DNA from 2 places in the Okibacterium fritillariae genome. Region 1 is predicted to be linked to the other one. Evidence: predicted binding sites of a transcription regulator. Region 1 holds the regulator's gene; the other holds the start of a gene.
What was found. Region 1 encodes HrcA, which represses chaperone genes, less so after heat shock. Its sites were predicted from a motif close to TTNGCACTCGNNNNNNNCGAGTGCNAA; they were not measured.
Positions count from the first base shown of each region.

Region 2: the regulator HrcA is predicted to act here: its motif matches at 7,276-7,302, upstream of groES (co-chaperone GroES).

Region 1 is NZ_CP199917.1:1,505,677-1,517,512, forward strand. Features, by position in the region: gene ACUWEX_RS07055 (pyridoxal phosphate-dependent aminotransferase) at 220-1,365, shown strand; gene ACUWEX_RS07060 (epimerase) at 1,375-2,337, shown strand; gene lepA (translation elongation factor 4) at 2,435-4,285, shown strand; gene ACUWEX_RS07070 (DUF1990 family protein) at 4,287-4,958, shown strand; gene hemW (radical SAM family heme chaperone HemW) at 4,958-6,184, shown strand; gene ACUWEX_RS07080 (DUF4870 domain-containing protein) at 6,346-7,320, opposite strand; gene hrcA (heat-inducible transcriptional repressor HrcA) at 7,469-8,506, shown strand; gene dnaJ (molecular chaperone DnaJ) at 8,617-9,726, shown strand; gene ACUWEX_RS07095 (16S rRNA (uracil(1498)-N(3))-methyltransferase) at 9,738-10,469, shown strand; gene ACUWEX_RS07100 (histidine triad nucleotide-binding protein) at 10,568-10,924, shown strand; gene ACUWEX_RS07105 (PhoH family protein) at 11,076-11,836, shown strand, end outside.
Region 2 is NZ_CP199917.1:2,577,552-2,589,387, reverse strand. Features, by position in the region: gene glmS (glutamine--fructose-6-phosphate transaminase (isomerizing)) at 1-374, shown strand, start outside; gene ACUWEX_RS11855 (holo-ACP synthase) at 468-857, shown strand; gene alr (alanine racemase) at 862-1,971, shown strand; gene tsaE (tRNA (adenosine(37)-N6)-threonylcarbamoyltransferase complex ATPase subunit type 1 TsaE) at 2,100-2,495, shown strand; gene tsaB (tRNA (adenosine(37)-N6)-threonylcarbamoyltransferase complex dimerization subunit type 1 TsaB) at 2,563-3,165, shown strand; gene rimI (ribosomal protein S18-alanine N-acetyltransferase) at 3,162-3,680, shown strand; gene tsaD (tRNA (adenosine(37)-N6)-threonylcarbamoyltransferase complex transferase subunit TsaD) at 3,677-4,735, shown strand; gene ACUWEX_RS11825 (hypothetical protein) at 4,872-6,026, shown strand; gene ACUWEX_RS11820 (class I SAM-dependent methyltransferase) at 6,007-7,209, opposite strand; gene groES (co-chaperone GroES) at 7,417-7,713, shown strand; gene rarD (EamA family transporter RarD) at 8,087-8,953, shown strand; gene ACUWEX_RS11805 (ABC transporter substrate-binding protein) at 9,083-10,438, shown strand; gene ACUWEX_RS11800 (permease prefix domain 1-containing protein) at 10,629-11,651, opposite strand; gene ACUWEX_RS11795 (PadR family transcriptional regulator) at 11,648-11,836, opposite strand, start outside.

The DNA.
Region 1 (11,836 bases):
ACGACGTTTGGACGAGCCCCGAGAAAAACCCGAGACGTGCTCCACGGGATGAACCCGGGGGCGTGCCGGTCGACGCGAGAGGGGCGCTTTCCGGCGAAAATCATGTGGAAGAATCCACACGCAAGCCAACAGGTAACGATACCAGCGAAAGGGGTTCGCGGCAATTCGTGCAGGCCGCCGCGACACACGCTCGCAACATCCCGTCGATACCATTGGCTCATGCCGGAATTAGCCTCCCACATCGCCCTCGTTCCGCCCTCGGGCATCCGCGGCCTGTTCGAAATCGCGCTCACGCTCGACGACGTCAACCTGCTGGCCGTCGGTGAGCCCGATGTGCCCGTCGCGCCGCACATCATCGAGGCTGCTCAACAGGCGTGGGGGAGGGACGAGACCAACTACACGGCCAATGGCGGTCTGCCCGAACTCCGCGACGCGATCGTCGCCAAACTGGCGCGGGACAACGACGTGCACGTCGAGCGCGAGCAGGTCTGGGTGACCATCGGCGCGACGCAGGCGCTGTTCCAAGCGATGGGCCTGATCCTCGATCCGGGCGACGAGATCCTCGTGCCCGACCCCGGCTACACGACCTTCTCCATGAATGCGCGCATGCTGGGCGCCGTTCCGGTGGCCTACCCCCTCAGCGCCGAACGCGACTTCCAGCCCGACCTCGCCGCCCTCGAGACGCTCATCACGCCCGAGACGAAGGCGATCATCGTCAACTCGCCCTCCAACCCGCTCGGCACGGTGTTGCCCGCGGACGTCGTCGACGACATCCTGGCCCTGGCGCAGCGGCACGGGCTCTGGGTGATCAGCGACGAGGTCTATGAACGTTTCGTCTACGACGAGCCTCACATCTCCCTCGCGAGCCGCGACACCGACGACCGCGTGCTGAGCGTCTTCTCGCTGTCGAAGACCTACGCGCTCACGGGCATCCGGGTCGGCTATCTCGTCACACCTCCCGGGCTCGCCGCCGTCATGCGCACGCTGCAGGAGGCCATGATCAGCTGTGTGTCGACCCCGGCCCAGCGCGCCGCGATCGCCGCCATCACGGGCCCCCAGGACGCCGTCGACGATGCCAAGCGGCACTATCGCGACAACCTCCGAGCCGCCACCGACCTGCTCGACCGGCGCGGGATCCGCTACCTCGAACCGCGCGGCGCCTTCTACCTCTGGGCGGATGTCTCGCACGCCACCCGCGGCGACGTCGCTGCCTGGGCCGAGCGATTCCTCCTGCAGGAGCGCGTGGCCGTCGCGCCCGGCAGCGCCTTCGGCCGCTCGGGCGAGGGCTGGATCCGCATCTGCGTCGCCACCGGGCGCGACCGTCTCCTCCAGGGCCTCGAGAAGCTCCCCGCCCCCGCCAGCTAGGCTCGCACCATGGCAACTCCTCTTCGCATCGTGGTCGCCGGGGCATCCGGTTTCATCGGCCGCTACCTGGTCGATTCGTTCCGCACCGACGGCTTCCAGGTGACGACCATCGGGCGAACGGATGCCGACGCCACCTGGGGCGATGCCGCCGCCATCGCCTCCCTCGTCGACGGCGCGGATGTCGTGCTCAACCTCGCCGGCCGCTCGGTCAACGCGCGCTACGGCGCCGCCCGCCGCGCCGAGATCCTGCACTCGCGCCTGAACACCACGCGCCAGCTGCACGCCGCCATCGAGCGTGCCGAGAAGCCGCCGCGCGTCTGGCTGAACGCCAGCACCGCCACCATCTACCGCCACGCCTTCGACCACCCGCAGACCGAGTCGACGGGCGAATTGGGCGAGGGCTTCTCGGTCGACGTCGCCCGCGCCTGGGAGGGTGCCTTCTTCGAGGGCGATCTGCCGGGCACCCGTCGCGTCGCGCTGCGCATGGCCATCGTCCTGGGGCACGGCTCGGCGCTCGTCCCGCTCATCGCGCTCGCCCGCGCGGGTTTCGGTGGGCCGCAGTACGACGGTCGCTGGTTCGGCACGCCCGGCCGCCGCGCCTCCGGGGTCTACCACGAGCGCCGCGCCACGCACGGCCGCCAGATGTTCTCGTGGGTGCACGTGCGCGACGTCGAGCGCAGCATCCGTTTCCTCATCGAGCACGACGAGCTCGACGGGCCCGTCAACGTGGTGTCGCCGCATCCCGTCGATAACCGCACGCTCATGCGCATCATCCGCCGCGCCGTCAAAATGCCGCTCGGGCTGCCGCTCTTCCGCTGGATGACCGAGCTCGGCGCCTCGGCCATCCGCACCGAATCCGAGCTGCTGTTGAAGAGCCGGTGGGTGTTGCCCGAGCGTTTGACCGAGGCCGGCTACGTGTTCGAACAGCCCGATCTCGACGCCGCCGTGCTCGACATCGTCGGCACCGACTGACCGTCGACGCCGCCCACGTCACCGGGCGACGGCATCCCACGCCCACTCGTGGGACAATGGGGGTTCGTCCATCTGTTCTACTTCCCGTGAGGATGTCGTGAGTCCCAAAGCCCTCCGCGCGCAGGAGCCCTCTGCCACTGATCCGGCTTTCATCCGGAACTTCTGCATCATCGCCCACATCGACCACGGCAAGTCCACCCTGGCCGACCGCATGCTGCAGATGACGGGCGTCGTGTCCGACCGCGACATGCGCGCCCAATACCTCGACCGCATGGACATCGAGCGCGAGCGCGGCATCACGATCAAGAGCCAGGCCGTGCGCATGCCCTGGTCGCAGGGCGCCGACACGTTCGCGTTGAACATGATCGACACCCCCGGTCACGTCGACTTCAGCTACGAGGTCTCGCGGTCGCTGGCGGCGTGTGAGGGCGCCATCCTCTTGGTCGACGCCGCACAGGGCATCGAGGCGCAGACCCTCGCCAACCTCTACCTGGCCCTCGAGAACGACCTCGAGATCATCCCGGTGCTCAACAAGATCGACCTGCCGGCCGCCGACCCCGACAAGTATGCCGCCGAGCTGGCGAGCCTCATCGGCGGAGACCCGGCCGACGTGCTGCGCGTCTCGGGCAAGACCGGCATGGGCGTCGAAGACCTGCTCGACCGCGTCGTCGAGCGCATCCCGGCCCCGAAGGGCGACGCCAACGCGCCCACGCGCGCCATGATCTTCGACTCGGTCTACGACAGCTACCGTGGCGTCGTCACCTACGTGCGCATGATCGACGGCAGCCTGTCGCCGCGCGAGCGCATCCAGATGATGTCCACGCGCTCCACGCACGAGCTGCTCGAGATCGGCGTCTCGAGCCCCGAGCCCATCCCGTCCAAGGGCCTGGGCGTCGGCGAGGTCGGCTACCTGATCACGGGCGTAAAAGACGTGCGTCTCTCCAAGGTGGGCGACACGGTCACCACGCTCAAGAGCCCCGCAACCGATGCGCTTCCGGGCTACACCGACCCAAAGCCCATGGTCTTCTCCGGTCTCTACCCGATCGACGGCGGCGACTACCCCGACCTGCGCGAAGCGCTCGACAAGCTCAAGCTGTCGGATGCCTCGCTCAACTACGAGCCCGAGACATCCGTGGCCCTGGGCTTCGGTTTCCGCTGCGGGTTCCTCGGCCTGCTGCACCTCGAGATCATCACCGAGCGCCTCGAGCGCGAATTCGGCCTCGACCTCATCACCACGGCGCCCTCCGTCATCTATGAGGTGCGCACCGAAGACAAGAAGACCGTCACGGTCACGAACCCGTCCGAGTTCCCGACCGGCAAGATCCAGGCCGTGTCCGAGCCCGTCGTGCGCGCCGCCATTCTGGCGCCCAAGGACTACGTCGGCACGATCATGGAACTCTGCCAGTCGCGCCGTGGCACCCTGCTCGGCATGGAGTACCTCGGCGAAGACCGCGTCGAGCTGCGTTACAGCATGCCGCTCGGCGAGATCGTGTTCGACTTCTTCGACCACCTGAAGAGCCGTACGCAGGGCTATGCCTCGCTCGACTACGAGCCCATGGGCGAGCAAGAGGCCGACCTGGTGAAGGTCGACATCCTGTTGCAGGGTGAGCAGGTCGACGCGTTCAGCGCCATCGTGCACCGTGAGAAGGCCTACGCCTATGGCGTGCTCATGACCGAGCGTCTCAAGAAGCTCATCCCGCGCCAGCAGTTCGAGGTGCCCATCCAGGCCGCCATCGGTGCCCGCATCATCGCCCGCGAGTCCATCCGTGCCATGCGCAAGGATGTCCTCGCCAAGTGCTACGGCGGTGACATCACCCGCAAGCGCAAGCTGCTCGAGAAGCAGAAAGAGGGCAAGAAGCGCATGAAGATGGTGGGCAAGGTGGAGGTTCCGCAGGAGGCGTTCATCGCCGCCCTGTCGGGTGACACCGAAGGCAAGGAGAAGAAGTAGCGTGCGTCGCAGCAACTTCGTCGACCTGCCCGTGAATTACGCGGCCGTCGGCGCCACTCAAGCTCCCGATCTGATGCAGTACCCGCCCGAAGGTTTCGTGCCGAGCGAGTCGTCCATCCGGCTCGGCAGCGGCGAGCAGCGTTTCCACACGGCCGCGGCTCAGCTACTCACGTGGGGCGTGCAGCACGCCTCGGGCATCACGGTCAGCGACATCCACGTCGACGAGGGTGCGCAGTACGGCGGCATCCGTTTCGCCGAAGACGGTTCGGCGCTCGAGCCCATCCACGCGGCCAGCGAGAAACGTTTCGGGTCGGATGGTTCGCCCTACATCGCCGCGGGCACGACGGCGCATCTGCGCGGCAGTGTCGACGGCGCACACGTCGACGCCCGCATCCGTGTCGTCTATGTGGTCGAGGAGCCGACGCGCGTCGCTTTCGCCTACGGAACCGTCGACGCGCACCCCATCTCGGGTGAGGAGTCGTTCCAGCTCGAGCACCGCGACGACGACTCGGTCTGGTTCACGGTGCGCGCCTTCACGCGCCCGCTCACGCTGACCTACCGCCTGCTGCCCGTGCTCGACCGCCGCCGCCGCAAGCGCCTGACGCAGGCCTACCTGCGCGCACTTTCGCCGGCGTTCCCCTCGGCGCCGCCCGCGTCCGCCCAGGGTTCCTAGTGGCCGGAGCGTTGCCTCTCGGCGACCCGGCTCCCGCCGACGGACTGCTGCCGGTCTCGGCCGCGGCCGGCTCGGGCGACCGGCCCTTCGGTATGTACCTGCACGTGCCGTTCTGCCGTGTGCGCTGCGGCTATTGCGACTTCAACACCTACACGTCCGACGAGCTGCGCGGGGCGAAACGCACCGACTACGCGGGCCAGGCAGCCGACGAGGTGCGCTTGTCGGCTCACGTGTTGCGCGAATCGGGCGTCGCCCCTCGACCCGTCTCGACGGTTTTCTTCGGCGGCGGAACCCCGACCCTCCTGCCGGCGGTTGACCTGGCCATGATGCTCGCCGCCGTGCGCGACGAGCACGGCTTTGCGCCCGGCGCCGAGGTCACCACCGAGGCCAACCCCGATTCGGTCGACCGCGACTACTTGGCCACCCTGAAGGAGGCGGGCTTCACGCGCGTGTCCTTCGGCATGCAATCGGCCGTGCCCCACGTGCTCGCCACCCTCGAGCGCACGCACGACCCCGAGCGCGTTCCCCTCGTCGTGGCCTGGGCCCGCGAGGTGGGCCTGCAGGTGTCGGTCGACCTCATCTATGGCACCCCCGGCGAGACGCTCGCCGATTGGGAACGATCGATCGACCAGGCCCTCGCTACCCGACCCGACCACATCTCGGCCTACTCGCTCATCGTCGAGCCGGGCACCAAACTGGCACGCCAGATCCGGTCGGGCCAGGTCGCCGAGCCCGACGAAGACCTGCAGGCCGATATGTACGATCTCGCCGACAAGCGCTTCCAGGATGCCGGCTACGGCTGGTATGAGGTGAGCAACTGGTCCACGGGCCACGACACCCGCTCGCGCCACAACCTCTCCTACTGGACGGGTGCCGATTGGTGGGGCATCGGGCCCGGGGCGCACTCGCACGTGGGTGGCGTGCGCTGGTGGAACGTGAAGCATCCTGCCGCCTATGCGGGGCGCATGGCCGAGGGTGCCTCACCTGCCGCCGGGCGCGAGACCCTCGACAGCGACGTGCAAGAGATGGAACGCATCATGTTGGGCGTGCGCATCGCCGACGGGCTCGACATCCGCTCGCTCGCGCCCGAGGGCCGTGTGGCCGTTGCCGGGCTCATCGCCGACGGTTTCGTGGATGCCGCGGCCGCCCTGCGCGGACACCTCGTGCTCACGCGTCCCGGCCGCCTCATGGCCGATGCGGTCGTCAGGCGTTTGACCGACTACTGAGCGAAGCTTGGCTCCCGCGCGAGCGCCGTGTGGCGCCCGAGTGCGCGACGACGAGCGAGTGCGCGCATACGACCGAGTGTGCGCCCATGACCGAGTGTGCGCCCACGACAGAAGGGCCGCCCCGAGTGGGACGGCCCTTCTGTCGTGATGCGAGTGTCGCGCTACTTGATGAGACGCAGCGAGAACGGGTAACGGTAGCTGCCGCCCTGAGTCACGCGCACGCCGCCGATGATCGAGAAGACCAGGTTGACGACGTAGAGCGCGCCCTGCAGCAGGCCGAAGATGCCCGCAATGCCGTAGGCACCCGTCGAGTAGAGGATGGCCTGGATGATGCCGATCACGATCGACAGGGCGATGTAGCCGATCAGGAACGTGATCTGCCAGTTCAGCGCTTCCTTGGACTCTTCGCGCACGCGGGGGCCGCGGTCTTTGAAGACCAGGAAGATGATGAGCGACGGCAGTAGCCACAGCACGCCGAGGAAGTGCGAGAGGCTGGCCCATAGCTTGTCGTCCGCGGGGGAGAGGGGCTGGGGGCCATACCCGGGCTGTCCGCCGAACTGCGGAGGAACGGGGCCGCCGGGGCCACCATGCTGGCCGGGCTGGCCGTAGGGCTGACCGGGCTGCTGGCCGTAAGGCGGCTGGCCCTGCTGGCCGTACTGCCCGGGCTGGCCCTGAGGCTGACCGTACTGTCCCGGCTGTCCCTGAGGCTGGCCGTACTGGCCGTACTGACCGTTCTGACCGGGCTGACCCTGGGGCTGGCCGTAGTGCCCCGGCTGTCCCTGAGGCTGACCGTTCGGCGCACCGAACGGCTGCTGCGGAGGCTGCTGGCTGTGAGGAGCGCCCTGCGGGGGCTGACCGAACTGGCCGGGCTGCGACTGCCCAGCGGGTGCGCCGAAGGGCGGCTGTCCGGGCTGCTGGCCGTAGGGCGAACCCGGTGCCTGCGGCTGCTCGGGTGCGTGGGGCTGCTCGGGCGCCTGCGGCTGCGAGGGCTGCTGCGGCTGGCCATACGGTGAGGCGGCCTCGGGCTGCGCCGGCTGGTGGCCCGCTGCGCTGCCGTCGATCGGTGGCACCGGCGCGCCGTTCGACGCGTCGTCGGGTTTCTTCTCGGCCGGGTCTTGCCCGTGTGCATCAGTCATGCCCTCAAAGTAGCGCCTCGCGGTGCCGTGCGGCAATTGGCCGAGCCGAGGTTACGGAGGTAGAATTGGCACTCCGAGTAAACGAGTGCCAACCGACCGGCCGCCTGATGCGGCCGAGCGACACTGCCGACACCGAGGGGAGTAGCCGATGCCATCCGATCGCGGTCTCGAAGTCCTCCGTGCCATCGTGCAAGATTATGTCGCCAGCCGCGAGCCGGTGGGCTCCAAAGCCATCGTCGAGCGCCACTCGTTCGGCGTCTCGGCGGCCACCATCCGCAACGATATGGCGCAGCTCGAAGACGAAGAATTGATCGTCGCGCCGCACACCTCTTCTGGCCGGGTGCCGACCGACAAGGGCTACCGCCTCTTCGTCGACCAGCTCGCCGATCGTCGCCCGCTCTCGGCCGCCCAGCGTGAGGCCATCGAGGCGTTCCTCGGGCAATCGGTCGGGCTCGATGACGTGTTGTCGCGCACCGTGCGTCTGCTCGCTCAGCTCACCAACCAGGTCGCCATCGTGCAATACCCGTCGTTCGCCCGGGCCCAGGTGCGACACATCGAGCTCGTCTTCCTCGCGGACCACCGCCTGCTCGTCGTGCTCATCACCGACAACGGTCGGGTCGAGCAGCGGGTCGTCGAGTCCCCGCTGGTCACACTCGAGACCGATGTCGAGTCGCTCAAACACCGCTTCAACCAGGCAGCCGTGGGCATCGGTGTGGCGGATGCCGGTGCAGCACTCGAGCGCCTCGCCAACGATGCCCGACCCGACGAGGCCCCACTCATCGCATCCATCGTCGCCGCCCTCATCGACCAGCTCTCGGCCTATCGCCAGGACCGGCTCGTCATGGCGGGAGCCGCCAACCTGGCCCGCACCGAGGAAGACTTTTCGGGGAGCATCTATCCCGTGCTCGAGGCGCTCGAGCAGCAGGTCATCCTGTTGCGCCTCTTCGGCGAGCTGCAGGCCGACCCTTCCGGCTTGGCGTCATCGAGTGTCATCGCGCGCATCGGCCAGGAGAATGCGTCGTTCGGTCTGTCACAGACTTCTATCGTCACGAGCAACTACCGTTCCTCTGCGGGCGAACTCTCGCGCCTCGGCGTTCTCGGACCGACGAGAATGGACTACTCCAACAACATCGCCGCCGTTCGCGCGGTGGCCCGTTATCTGTCCCGGCAACTCGGCGACGGCTGACCCCTCATCTTTCCGCTCCACACCTTCTGCACCATGTCTCGACCTCATTACCCTCTGAACATTTCCCGGCCCGGAGTCATCCTCCGACCGGGATCGACGAAAGGCCTTCGGTGGCTGACCACTACGACGTACTAGGCGTGTCGCGCGACGCTTCCCCCGACGAGATCAAGAAGGCATACCGCCGGCTCGCCCGTGAGCTGCACCCCGATGTGAACCCGGCGGCCGAGGCCTCCGAGCGGTTCAAAGATGTCACGCACGCCTACGAAGTGCTGAGCGACCCGCAGCAGCGCGAGCGCTACGACCTCGGCGACCAGGGCGGCTCAGGTTTCGGTGGCGCGGGCGGCTTCGGCGGATTCGGCGACATCTTCGACACGTTCTTCGGCGGTGGCGGCCAACAGCGCGGCCCGAAGTCGCGCCAGGAGCGCGGCCAGGACGCCCTGCTGCGCGTGGAGCTCGACCTCGGCGAGGTCATCTTCGGCACGCATCGCGACCTCGAGGTCGACACAGCCGTGCTCTGCGAGACCTGCCAGGGCTCGTGCTGCCAGCCCGGCACCTCTCCCGTCACCTGCGACATCTGCCACGGCTCCGGCCAGATCCAGCGCCAGGTGCGGTCGCTGCTCGGCAACGTCGTCACGTCGGCGCCCTGCGGCACCTGCCGCGGTTACGGCACCGTCATCCCCGCGCCCTGCGCCACCTGCCAAGGCCAGGGACGCGTCCGCGCGCGCCGCACGGTTCCCGTCGACATCCCCGCCGGCGTCGACACGGGCCTGCGCCTGCAGATGCCCGGCTCTGGCGAGATCGGCCAGGCCGGAGGCCCCAACGGAGACCTCTACCTCGAGATGAAGGTGCGTCACCACGACATCTTCAGCCGCGACGGCGACGACCTGCTGTGCACGCTCGAAGTGCCCATGACCGACGCCATCCTGGGCACCGAGACGACCGTGCCCGCGCTCGACGGCGACGTGCCCCTCGAGGTGCGTCCGGGCGTGCAGTCGTCGGAGGTGCTCACCATCAAGGGTCGCGGCATCACCAAGCTGCGCGGCACGGGGCGTGGCGACCTGCGCGTCGGCATCCACGTGGTCACGCCCACCAAGCTCGACCACAAAGAGCGCGAGCTCATCAAGTCGTTCGCATCGCACCGCAAGCAGTCGGGCCCGAAGCTCGGACAGTTCCAGCAGGGGCTGTTCCAGAAGCTGCGCGACCGCTTCATGAACGCCTAGCGGGCAGCGACATGAGCAGCCTGTTCCTGCGGGAGGACCTGACCGAGGCACCCGTCGGCGACACCGTCGAATTGACGGGGGCCGAGGCCAAACACGCGGCGACCGTGAACCGCGTCCGCGTGAGCGAGTCGGTCAGCGTCGGCAACGGCGCGGGTCTGCTGGCCACGGGCACGGTCGAGTCGTCGAGTGCGTCGAGCGTTGTCATCCGCGTCGAGCACTCCGAGCGATCGGATGCCGCGAGCCCCGCACTCGTGCTCGTGCAGGCCCTGGCCAAGGGCGACCGCGACGAGCGAGCCGTCCAGGCCGCGACCGAACTGGGTGTCGACGCGATCGTCCCATGGTCGGCCGAACGCAGCATCTCCCGCTGGGACGCGCAGAAGGCCGAGAAGGGGCGACAGCGCTGGCAGACCATCGCGCGCGAGGCGACCAAGCAGTCGATCCGCCCGTGGCTGCCCGAGGTCGAGGCGCTGCAGTCGACGGCCCAGCTGGCGGAACGCGCCTCGCGGGCCCTCGTGCTCGTGCTCGACCCCCGCGGCGAGACGACTCTCGCCGAGACCGAGCTGCCGTCCGAGGGCGAGATCGTCATCGTCGTGGGCCCCGAAGGCGGGGTATCGCCGGCGGAACTCGACCGGATGGCGTCGGCGGGTGCTCGCATCGTGCGTCTCGGGTCGACCGTTCTGCGCACGTCGACGGCCGGTCCCGCCGCCCTCGCCGTCTTGAATGTGCGGCTCGGCCGCTGGTGACGGTCGGCGTCGCTTCGGCCTGCGGCCGCACCACGCTGAGAGCGAACCGATCTGTGGATAACCGCCTCGGCGCGGCGGTGTTTCTTTAGAATGGACCCATGTCCGATTCCGAACGCTCCATCTTCGCCCGCATCGTTTCACGCGAGATCCCGGCCACGATCGTGGCCGAAACCGATCGTGTGATCGCGTTCGAAGACATCGCGCCTAAAGCGCCCGTGCACGTCCTCGTGGTTCCCAAAACCGAGGCATATCGCAACGTCACCGAGCTGGCGGCGGCCGAGCCCGACCTCCTGGCCGAAGTCGTCGCGGTCGGCTCACGCATTGCCGCCGAGCGAGCGGGCGGCGACTATCGACTCATCTTCAACACCGGCGAAAGCGCCGGTCAAACCGTCTTCCACGTGCACGCCCACGTCCTCGCGGGAGACCTTTCGGAGGGCTCACTTGCCACATTCTGACGATACGTCCCGTTCGGCCGAGGCCCAGGCCGCGCCGAACACGTCCGGCACGTCCGGCACGTCGGTCGATCCATCGCTCGTGTCGGCCCCGGGGGCCGGCGACGCTGCCGCAGCCCACGTCGACCGCCATCTCACGATCGACGGCGTCGCGATGGTGCGCCTGCTCGGCCCACAGGATCGCCTGCTCTCCACGATCGAGAAGCAGTTCCCCGGTGTCACCGTGCACGTCCGTGGCAACGAAGTCACGCTGAGCGGTGAACGCGCCGAGGTGAATCAGGCGGCCGCGCTCGTCGACGAGCTCATCGCCCTCGTGAAGAACGGCCTCGACCTCGATCCCGAGGGTGTGCGAACGTCCGCGAAGATGCTCGACGAGGGCCAGAGCCCCTCGGGCGTGATGAGCCAGGCCATCCTGTCGTCACGCGGCAAGACGATCCGTCCGAAGACATCCGGCCAGCGCGACTATGTCGAGGCCATCGACGAGAACACCATCACATTCGGCATCGGCCCGGCCGGAACGGGTAAGACCTACCTCGCCATGGCCAAGGCCGTACAGGCGTTGCAGCGCAAAGAAGTGACGCGCATCATCCTCACGCGCCCCGCGGTCGAGGCCGGTGAGCGCCTCGGCTTCCTGCCCGGCACGCTGACCGACAAGATCGATCCCTACCTCCGACCGCTCTACGACGCGGTCAACGAGATGATGGACCCCGAACTCGTTCCCAAGCTCCTGGCCGCCGGCACGATCGAGGTCGCGCCCCTGGCCTACATGCGCGGTCGCACGCTCAATGATTCGTTCATCGTGCTCGACGAAGCCCAGAACACCACGCCCGAGCAGATGAAGATGTTCCTGACGCGTCTCGGCTTCGGGTCGAAGATGGTCATCACGGGTGACGTCACGCAGGTCGACCTGCCCAC
Region 2 (11,836 bases), 1.1 Mb from region 1:
TGGCCTACATCCACGCCGAGGGCTTCGCGGCGGGAGAGCTGAAGCACGGACCGATCGCCCTGATCGAGCCCGGCCAGCCCGTGTTCGTCATCGTGCCGAGCCCGCGCGGTTCGGCCATGCTGCACGCCAAGGTCGTCTCGAACATTCAGGAGATCCGGGCTCGCGGCGCGCGTATCATCGCGATTGCCGAAGAGGGCGACGCCGCGGTGCTGCCCTTCGCCGACGAGGTGCTGCGGATTCCGCTCGCCGCGCCGCTGTTCGAACCGCTGCTCGCCGTCATCCCGATGCAGATCTTCGCGATGGAACTGTCGACGGCCAAGGGTCTCGACGTCGACCAGCCGCGCAACCTGGCCAAGTCCGTCACCGTCGAGTAACGACCACAGCATGCCGGTTGTCGGTCGTTCGCTTGGCACGGTCGGTCTGCGGCCGTCGGCTGTGCTCGGGGTGCCCGCTCCAGGAGGTGCACGGTGATCGTCGGTATCGGCGTCGACCTCGTTGACCTCGCGCGTTTCGAGCGCTCGGTGTCGCGCACGCCGCGGCTGAAGGAGCGCCTGTTCACGACGGCCGAGCGCGAGAAACCGCTGCGGTCGCTGGCCGGGCGGTTCGCCGCGAAGGAAGCCCTGATCAAGGCGCTCGGTTCGTCGGACGGCATCCGCTGGCTCGAGATCGAGGTGTCGAACAACGCCGAGGGTGACCCGATGTTCCGTTTCTCGGGTGGCACGGCCGAGCGGGTCGCTGCGCGCGGCATCGACGTCGTGCATCTGTCGATGAGCCACGACGGTGGCGCCGCGATGGCATTCGTCGTCGCCGAGCGCAACGCACCCGCCGATCGGGCCCCCGAAGCTGAGGCAAAATAGCAGCATGACCGACTTCCGAAGCGCCACCATCGACCTCGACGCGGTGGCCGCCAACCTGCGCCGCGTGCGCGAGATCGTCGGCGACGTCAAGGTGCTCACGGTCGTGAAGGCAGACGCCTACGGCCACGGCGCGATCGAGGTGGCGCGCGCGGCGGTCGCGGCGGGCGCCGACTACCTGGGCACGGCCGACCTCGACGAGGCGCTGGCGCTGCGGGCGGCGGGCATCGAGGCGCCGATTCTGTGCTGGTTGCACGGGCCCGACGTGGCCTTCGACGACGCGTTGGATGCGGGCATCGAGATCGGTGTGTCATCGGCGTCGCAGCTGGAGCGCGTGGCGGCCGCGGCATCCCGCGAGCGACCGGCCGTCGTGCAGCTGAAGCTCGAGACGGGTCTGAGCCGCAACGGCGCCTCCGAGATCGAATGGGATGCGTTGTTCGCGCGGGCTCAGGCGCTCGAATCGGACGGGCTGCTGCGCGTACACGGGCTGTTCACGCACCTGTCGAACACCTCGCCCGAGGACGATCGCGCGGCCCTGGCCTGCTTCGAGCGCGGCATCCGCTTGGCCGCTCAGGCCGGGCTTCGACCCGTTCTGCTGCATGCGGCGGCGACGGCGGCCGCGATCGACCTGCCCGAGTCGCGCTACGACATGGTGCGGCTGGGCGTCGGGCTCTATGGCCTGAGTCCCTTCGACGACCGCACGTCGGCGGACCTCGGCCTCGTGCCCGTGATGCGGCTGACGGCGCGCGTGGCGGCGGTCAGAACCGTGGATGCCGGAGCCGGCGTCTCCTACAACTACACGTACCGCACCGAAGCGCCCACACGACTCGCACTCGTGCCGCTGGGGTATGCCGACGGCATCCCGCGGCACGCCTCGAACCGCGGGCCCGTGTCGATCAACGGCCGCCGTTACACCGTGTCGGGGCGCGTGGCGATGGACCAGTTCGTCGTCGACGTGGGCTCCGACGAGGTCGCGGTGGGCGACGAGGTGGTGCTGTTCGGCGCGGGGAACGACGGCGAGCCGACCGCGGATGACTGGGCCGATGCCGCCGACACCATCAACTACGAGATCGTGACGCGGATCGGGCCGCGGGTGCGGAAGGAGTACCGCTCGTGAACGGGCCCCAGGCGACAAGCGGCGCGGGCGACGGTGCCGGCACCGATTCCCGGGCGGAGGCTGGCGCGGCGGTGACGTCCGACGTGCTCGAGCTGCCGTTCGACGCCGAGGTGCCGACGGCCGAGGACATGCACGAGCTCGGCATCCGTTTCGCGGGGCTGCTGCGGGCGGGCGACCTGGTCGTGCTCGACGGGCCGCTCGGGGCGGGGAAGACCACGCTGAGCCGTGGCATCGGCGAGGGCCTCGGCATCCGTGGCCCTGTCACCAGCCCCACGTTCGTGCTCGCGCGCACGCACCCCTCGCTGGTGGGCGGACCGCCGCTCGTGCACGTCGACGCCTACCGCCTGGGCAGCGCGCTCGAACTCGACGACCTCGACATCGACTTCGAGCGCTCGGTCGTGGTGGTCGAGTGGGGCAACGGCATGCTGGATGGGGTGGCCGACGCCTGGTACGAGGTGCGCCTCGAGCGACCCACCGACGTGCGCCGCGTGCGCATCGAACGGCGGGCGGCCCCGGAGGCCTGAGCCGAATGCGGTCCTCGCCGCAGGCCTGAGCCGAATGCGGCCCGCGCCCCGAAGGTAGGCTGGGGGAGTGCTATTGGTCCTGGATTCCTCCATCGGAACGAGCGTCGCCGTCGTCGACCTCGAACGCGGCGTGATCGCCGAACGCGGCGAGGCCGACACCATGCGCCACGCCGAGGTCGTGGGCGCGCTCATCCGCGATGTGCTGGCGGAGGCGGGCGTCACGGTCGACGAACTCTCGGGTGTCGTCGCGGGCATGGGCCCCGGCCCCTTCACGGGCCTGCGCATCGGCATCGCCGCGGCCCGGGTGTTCGCGCTCGGCGCCGGCAAACCGCTCGTGCCCATGGTCAGCCACGACGCCATCGCCGCCGACTGGTACGAAGCCGGGGGAACGGGCGAACTGCTCGTCGTCACCGATGCCCGCCGCCGCGAGCGCTACTACTCCACCTACAGCGACGCCGACACGCGCGTGCAGGGACCCGCCCTGGCGAAGCCCGACGACCTGCCCGAGGCCGCGAACCGGGTGGATGCGACATCCGTGTCGGCCAGCGCCCTCGGCATGGTGGCCGAGCGACGCTATGCCGCCGGGCTGCCCTTCCCCGCCGACGAACCGCTCTACCTGCGCTCGCCCGACGTGACGCTGTCGGCGGGCCCCAAGCGGGTGACGGCGTGACCTGGCAGCTGCGCCGCGCCACGCTCGACGACGTTGCCGCCATCATGGCCATCGAGACGAGCGTGTTCGAGACCGACGCGTGGAGCGACGAGATGATGCGAGCGGATGTCGCTTCGCCGCACACCTATTACGTGGTCGCCTTCCATCCCGAAACCCCCGACGCCATCGACGGCTATGCGGGTTTTCTCGCCCCGGCCGGATCGCGCGACGGCGACGTGCAGACCATCGCCGTGGCCGAACACGCGCGCAGACGGGGCCTCGGTCGCGTGCTCATGGGCGCCCTGCTCGGCGAAGCCCGACGTCGGCGCGTCTCAGAAGTTTTCCTCGAGGTGCGCGAAGACAACCCGGTCGCGCAGGGGCTCTATGACAGCCTCGGTTTCGTGCCCATCGCGGTGCGTCCGCACTATTACCAACCGGATGACGTCGCCGCCGTCGTCATGAAACTCACCGTCCCCGAGCCGCAACCCGGCCTGGCGGTCGGCCACGAGATCACCGCCACGGAGGCCCCCGCGTGAACACCGACAACCCGCTCGTCCTGGGCATCGAGACGTCGTGCGACGAAACCGGCATCGGCATCGTGCGCGGGCGCGAGCTGCTGAGCAACACCATCGCGTCGTCGATGGACGAGCATGCCCGGTATGGCGGCGTCGTGCCCGAGGTCGCCGCGCGCGCCCACCTCGAGGCCATCGTTCCCGCCATCCACGAGGCCGTCGCCGAGGCGGGCATCAGCCTGCACGACCTCGATGCGATTGCCGTCACGTCGGGCCCCGGGCTCTCGGGTGCGCTCATGGTGGGCATCGGCGCCGCCAAGGCGCTCGCCGTGTCGCTGGACAAACCGCTCTACGCCGTGAACCACCTCGTCGGACACGTCGGCGCCGACATCCTCGACCCCGCGGGGGATGCTTTCGAATACCCGACCGTGGCGCTGCTCGTGTCGGGCGGGCACACGTCGCTGCTGCTCGTGCGCGACCTCGTGAGCGACGTCGAGCTGCTGGGCGAGACCATCGACGACGCGGCCGGCGAGGCCTTCGACAAGGTGGCCCGCGTCTTGGGGCTGCCCTACCCGGGCGGACCGCAGATCGACCGGGTGGCGGCATCCGGAGACCCGAAGGCGATTCGTTTTCCCCGTGGTTTGACGTTGCCGAAGGACCTCGAGAAGCACCGCTACGACTTCTCGTTCTCGGGGCTGAAGACGGCCGTTGCGCGCTGGGTCGAGAAGAAACGCGACGACGGCGACGAGGTGCCGGTGGCAGATGTCGCGGCGAGTTTCCGCGAGGCCGTGGCGGATGTTCTGCTGACCAAGGCCATTGCGGCGTGCCACGACTACGACGTCCCCCGTTTGCTGCTGGGCGGAGGCGTCGTCGCGAACGCGCGCGTGCGCGAGCTGGCCGCGGAGCGTGCTCAGGCCGCCGGGGTGCAGTTGCGCATTCCGCCGCTGTCGCTGTGCACCGACAACGGGGCGATGATCGCCGAACTCGGGGCGCAGCTGATCATGAACGGGCACGCGCCGTCGACGCTCGACTTCCCGGCCGACTCGTCGCTGCCCGTGACCGAGATCCAGGTGCGCTGAGGGTCTGCGAGGGGTCTGCGTGGGCCCTGCGCGGAAGTTCGGTGCGGAGTTATCCACAGGCGGCTCCGTCGGTGGAGTCTGAGTCGGGAACTCAATACGCTAGACCCGGCGGCAGACGCCCGGCGAAGGAGACCTCATGACCGACGAACAACGTCCCCAGGGCGAGCCGTCCGTGCCGCCCACGCCTCCGCAGTCGTGGCAGGCTCCCGGCGCGAACGGGCAGGCTGCCGGCGCGAACGGGCAGGCTCCTGGGCAGCCCGTGCCGACATGGCAGCAGGGCGGGGCGCCGCAGCAGCCGTATGGGCAGCCGCAATCATATGGGCAGACGCAGTCATATGGGCAGCCGCAGTCTGCCGGTCAGCCTCCGCAGCCGCAGGGCTACGGCCAGGCGCAGCAGCCCGGTCAGCCGCAGCAGCCCGGCCAGCCGCAGGGCAACGGTCAGCCGCAGCAGTACGGGCAGTCTCAGCCCTCGGGTCAGCCGCAGCAGTATGGGCAGCCGCAGCAGTTCGGCCAAGCTCAGCAGTACGGGCAGCCGCAGACGTTCGGTCAGCAGCCGTCGCAGAATGCTCAGCCCCCGTCGGCCGCGCAACAGGGCCAAGCATCGGGCCAGGCATCGGGACAGGCGCCGGCATACGGGCAGCAGGCTCAGCAGTACGGTCAGCCGCAGGCGTTCGGTCAGCCGCAGCAGTATGGGCAGTCTCAGCAGTACGGCCAGTCCTCGCCCGCTTCTCAACCGTCGGCTCAGCAGGCCACGCAACAGCCGCAGAGCTCCGGCCAGACGCACTACCCGAGTCAGACGCAGTACCCGGGCCAGCCGCAGGGCTCCGGCCAGACGCACTACCCGAGTCAGCCGCAGCAGTATGGTCAGCCGCAACACTATGGTCAGCCGCAACAGTATGGCCAGCCTCAAGCCGGCGGTCAGGGCGGCGCGGGCGGCCAGGCGGGATACGGCGCGCAGACTCAGGCTCCGGTCGGCTACGGGGCATACCCCGGGTATGACCAGGGCATCGCGGCGGCCAGCGCGATCCCGGTGAAACCGTCGAAGCCCCGGCATCCGCTCGCCACGACCGGCGTCGTGCTGGGCGTCATCGGCGTGATCGGCGGCATCATCTTCGGGTGGACACTGCCCGTGGCCATCGTCGCGCTCGTACTGGGCCTGCGCGCCCGCCGCAAAGAACCCCACGCGTCGGGCATGGCGCTCGCCGCGGTCGTGACGGGAGGCGTGGGAACGCTGCTGTCGCTCGCCTGGTTGGCCTACAGCATCCTGACGATCATCGACTATCTGAAGTAACGCGCTCCACGAGAAGCGCCGTGTGGCGGCCGGCGACCCGGGTCAAGATCAGGGTCGCCGAGCCGCGGCCCTTCGGGGCCAGGCGCTTGCGGAACGCGGCGGGATCGACATCCACACCGCGCTTCTTGATCTCGACGGTGCCCACGCCACGCTCCTTCAGCTCGCGCTTGATGCGCTTCTCGTCGAGCGGCCACCGCTCGAGCACCCGGAACACCGACGCGAAAGGCGTCTGCACGGCTTCGTCGCCCGTCAGATAAGCGATCCCGTCGCTCACCATGCCGGCACCCACCTGCGTCGCCAGCTGACCGATCAGACGCGCCCGGATGACCGCGCCATCCGGCTCGTAGACGAACTCACCCAGCTCGCGCACGTCCACGTCGGCGCTGTCGGCATCCGACACCAACTCGTCGCTGCCCGCCGCCGACAACACCAGGGCCGCGCGACGCACACCCGCCCGCGCCAGCGAGCCGAACCACAAACCCATCTCCACCACCTGGCCGTCGACGCTCACCCACTGCGCCTCGGCCTCGGCCGGAATCAGTTCACGATCAAACCCGGGCCCGAGCTTCACACCCGTCGGCAGGCGCGACGCCACGTCGAACACGAGATCGAGCGACGGCGAATAGTCCGACGGCTTGGTCAACCGCGACGTGTTCTGGTGCCCCGCCGTGCGCCGGGCCGGATCGAAGAACACGGCGTCCACCGCATCCACATCAAAAGCCGCCGCATCGCCGTGCTCGGCCCGCGCCGAAGGGAACGGCGCCAGGTTGTAACTCGCCACGACCGCCGTGACCTCGTCGGAATCGACCGCCGTGACATCGAGATCGAGGGCGGCCAGAGCCATCGCATCGCCGCCGTTTCCGCAGCCCAGGTCGGCGACCGAACGGATGCCGGCCGCCTGGAACCGCCCCGCGTGCACCGCCGCGACCCGCAACCGCGTGGCCTGCTCGAGGCCCGCCTCGGTGAACAACATGCGGCTCGCGAAATCACCGAACTTCGTGACGGCCTTGCGCCGCAGACGCGCCTGCGTGAGCACGGCCTGCACGAGCGCGGGCGTATGACCCGCCTCGCGCAACCGGGCGACGGTCGACACCGGATCGGACGCCAGCGCATCGACATCGATCGAGTCGAGTAGCGTGAGGCCTGCGGGGGTCAGAAGTTCGACGAGCTCGGTTTTCTCCACCACGTCAACCTACCGTCAACCTTCCCGGGCCGAGGCCAGCCGTCCGCGCACGGATCGCCGCAATAATTGGCACTCACGTTGCACGAGTGCCAGCCGGTTGCCTACACTGGCATTAGCACTCTCGCAGTGAGGGTGCTAACGCCCGCCGGGCCTCGCGTCCATCGGGCCACCAGTCCATTTCGTACGTTGTTCAGAAAGAGGTCAACCGTGTCGGTCTCCATCAAGCCGCTCGAGGATCGCATCGTCATCAAGCAGGTCGAAGCCGAGCAGACCACTGCTTCCGGTCTCGTCATCCCCGACACCGCCAAAGAAAAGCCCCAGGAGGGCGAAGTCGTCGCCGTCGGCCCCGGCCGCATCGACGACAACGGCAACCGCGTTCCTCTCGACGTCGCCACCGGCGACCGCGTCATCTACTCCAAGTACGGCGGAACCGAAGTGAAGTTCGACGGCAATGACTACCTCGTGCTCTCGGCTCGCGACGTGCTCGCGGTCATCGTCCGATAACGACGACCCCCCGCGCGGCAGCTACGCAGCGCACCAGAACCACCGCAACGCCCCGGATGCTTCGGCACCGGGGCGTTGTCGCGTCCACGGGGGAGATGCCGTTCCATCCAGGCACTGCTTGCGCTGGCAGGAACGCGAGGATGCGTGACCGTTCTTCCGCGCGACCAGGCCCGGGCGCAGGTCTAACATCGAGAGAGTGCAAAACCCCTCGGACCCGTCAGAGGTCGACCTCGACCTGAACCTCGCGAATACCCCCGCCACCGCGCCCGGCGCCGCCTCGAATGCCGCGCCCGACGCATCCGACGGCCCGGCCGCACCCGCCGCCGCGCCCGCACCTGCGCTCACCGATGCCGCGCACCGCCGCGCCGGCCTCATCTACGCCGTCTCCGCCTACGGCCTCTGGGGCGTGCTGCCCCTCTACTTCCTCACGCTCGTGCCCGCCGGCCCGTGGGAGGTCGTCGCCCTCCGCATCCTGTTCTCGCTCGTCTTCTGCGCCATCCTCATCGCCGTCACGCGCGCGTGGAAACCCTTCGTGGCCGTCGTCAAGCAGCCGCGCATCCTCTTCACCATGGGGCTCGCGGGCCTCTTCATCTATGCCAACTGGCAGACCTACGTCATCGCCACGCTCACGGGCCACGTGGTCGAGGCGGCGCTCGGCTACTTCATCAACCCCATCGTCACGATCTTCCTCGGCGTGCTCCTGCTCAAGGAACGCCTGCGCGTGTCGCAGTGGCTGGCCGTGGGCATCAGCATCCTCGCCGTCGTCGTGCTCACCGTCGGCTACGGCCGGCTGCCCTGGATCTCGCTCGTGCTCGCGTTCTCCTTCGGCTTCTACGGCCTGATCAAGAAACGCGTCGGCGGGTCGGTGGATGCCGTGTCCGGCCTCGCGCTCGAGACCGTGTGGCTCGCGCCCGTCGCCATCGTGCAACTCGTCATCGTGGGGCTCACGACGGGCATCACGTTCGGAAACGTGAGCATCTGGCACACGCTGCTGCTCATTGCATCCGGTGTGATCACGGCCGTTCCGCTGCTGTTCTTCGCCTCGGCCGCCCGGCGGCTGCCGCTCGTGTGGATGGGGTTCATCCAGTACGTGGCGCCCATCATCCAGTTCGCCGTCGGCGTGGCGATTCTGCACGAGGCCATGCCCCTCGAGCGCTGGGTCGGATTCGGTCTCGTGTGGGTCGCGCTGGTCATTCTCAGCGTCGACGCGATAGTGGCCACAAAACGCCAGCGCAAATAAACCTTCCCCCAGAGCGTTACACGCGCGTAACATGACCGGAACGTGGCGGGACCTTCCCGCCTTTAACGTGACCTAACGGCACCTTCGCAGTTGTCGTGCCCTTACATCAGCGACGTCATAAGGAGCACCATGAGCAACACAGCGCCACTTAGTTCCATTCGCAAGAAGCCGCTGCGCTACGCAGCGGGTATCGCCGCCTTCACCGTGTCAGCTCTCGTGCTGACCGGATGTACGAGCGGTGGGTCCGGCGAGGAGACGACCTCTTCCGCCTCGGCCGAATCGTGCGGGCCCGACGCGGCCACCTCGACTCCGAACCTCAGCCCCGCAGAACCCGCGGCGGCCGTTGCTCGTGACACCAAACTCAAGATCGGCACCATCCTGCCGACGACCGGTAGCCTCGCCTTCCTCGGCCCGCCCGAGATCGCCGGTGTGCAGCTCGCCGCCGACGACATCAACGCGTCGAAGGACGGCGTCCTCGGCGGTAACGTCGAGATCATCAACCGCGACTCCGGTGACACCACCACCGACATCGCCACCCAGTCGGCCACCGACCTCATCAGCCAGGGCGTTTCGGGCATCGTCGGTGCGGCATCCTCGGGTGTCACCAAGACGTTCATCGACCAGGTGACGCAGGCTCAGGTCGTGCAGATCTCGCCGGCCAACACGGCGCCCGAGTTCAGCGACTACCCCGACGGCGGCTACTACTTCCGCACCGCCCCCTCCGATGTGCTGCAGGGCCGCGTGCTCGGCAACACCATCGTGGGCGACGGCAACGAGAACGTCGGCATCATCTACCTGAACGATGCCTACGGCACCGGACTGACCGACAACGTGACGCAGGCTATTGAGGCAGCCGGCGGCAAGGTCGTCGCGTCCGAAGCCTTCAACGAGGGTGACAGCCAGTTCAGCGCCCAGATCGACGCCGTGCTCGCCGAAGACCCCGACGCCATCGCCGTGATCGCGTTCGACCAGACCAAGGTCATCATGCCCGAGCTCGTCGGCACCAAGGGCTTCTCCGGCGGCAAGACGTACTTCGTCGACGGCAACCTGTCCGACTACTCGAAGGACTTCGACAAGGGCCTCCTCAACTGCGCCAAGGGCACCCTGCCCGGCGTATTCGCCGAGGATGACTTCAAGTCGAAGCTGCTGGGTGTCGACCCCGACCTGGCCGACTACAGCTACTCCGCCGAGTCGTACGACGCCGTGATCCTCATGGGTCTCGCCGCGATCGCCGCCGGTGACACCACCGGCCCGGCCATCCAGTCGAAGCTGAAGGATGTTTCGGAGGGCGGCACCAAGTGCACGGCCTTCGAAGAGTGCGCCGACCTGCTCGCAGCCGGCACCGACATCGACTACGACGGCATCTCCGGACCGATCACCTTCGACGACAACGGTGACCCCACCGAGGCGTACATGGGCATCTACCAGTACGGCAAGGACAACACCTACGCCCCGCTGAACGTCGAGTTCGGCTCGCTCAAGTAAGGCACAACTGCAACGGTCTCGGGCCGGGTCTCCTCACGGAGGCCCGGCCCGTTCGCGTGGCACCCCGTGAGATGCCGCGACCGAGGCTGTGCCGCGAACAGGGGAGTGCCGCCACTGGCCCGTCGGCCCCGGCGGTGTCTTAGCCCCGCCGGCGCCTCAGCCCTGCTGGTGCCTCAGCCCTGGCGGCGCCTCAGCCCTGCCGGCGCGACGCCGCGAAGGTGATCCATCCATCGACGATGCGCCAGGCCGCGACCGCGCCGACCGCGATGGCTGCGACGATGTTGACGACCTTGCCGCGCCCCGTCCACTCGGCGATACCGACGGCGCGCGCGAACTCGGGGTTGATCACATCCTGCGTGAGAAGGATGGAGGCGATCACCGCGAAAGCGACGGAGAGCGCGGCGCCGGTGAGGAACAGCATCCGGGTGTATCGGCCCGTCGACCACAGTGCGTATGCCCAGATGATCTCGAGCACAGCGAGCAGGACGAAGACGCCGACCCACAGCGGCCACAGCGCGGGCGCGAGAACCGGGATGGTCTCGCCCGACGCGTCGGTCACGAATGGCCAGAACTGCTGCCCGATGAGTGCGGCGATCCAGGCCGCGAGCAGCACGGTGGTGCAGACGAATCCGGCCAGACCCGGCTGCCCGGCACGCGGCGGCTGCGGCAGCGCGTCGAGCGAGAACGGCACGAGGGGCGACCGGTCGGTGCGCGTGCGCTCGACGACGACGAAGGCGAGAGTGGTCCAGAACGCGACGTGCACGCCCGCCGAGATCGCGAGCCCGATGGCCGAACCGATGACGCCGCCGAAGGTCGCACCCGTGAGCGCCTGGATGGTGGCCGAGGCGACGGCCGCGAGCGGCACGATGATCGCCAGCAGGAGGATGAGCAGCTGCTTCCATGCCAGGTAGTACTCGGGGCCGAGCAGGTGCAGGGGGCGATCGGCGTAGCGGGCCGCCAGGCGGGCGGGTTCGCCGAGACCGGTCAGGATGTCGCGCTCGGCGTGTGAGGCGTCCTCACCGCCCTCCAGGCGCGCCTCGAGGGCATCGGTGATGCTGGCGCGCAGTTCGCGATCGACGTCGGCGCGCTGCGCCTCGGGGAGCGCGCGCACGACGGCCCAGATGTAGCGGTCGGTGAGAGTGACGCCGGAGGCGGCAGTGGCGCCAGCGCCCGGGGTGGAAGCGGAGGCGGAGGCGGAGGCGGAGGCGTTCATCGTGCGGTCCCTTCGGTCAGGTGCCGGAGCGAGTCGGTGAGACGCTCCCAATCGGCGGACAGGCGCTGGGCGAGGTCGATGCCCGCCTGGCTCGTGCTGTAAAACTTGCGCGGGCGGGCCTCGTCGGTGTTCCACTCGCTCGTGAGCAGGCCCTGCGCCTCGAGGCGCCGGAGCAGCGGGTAGAG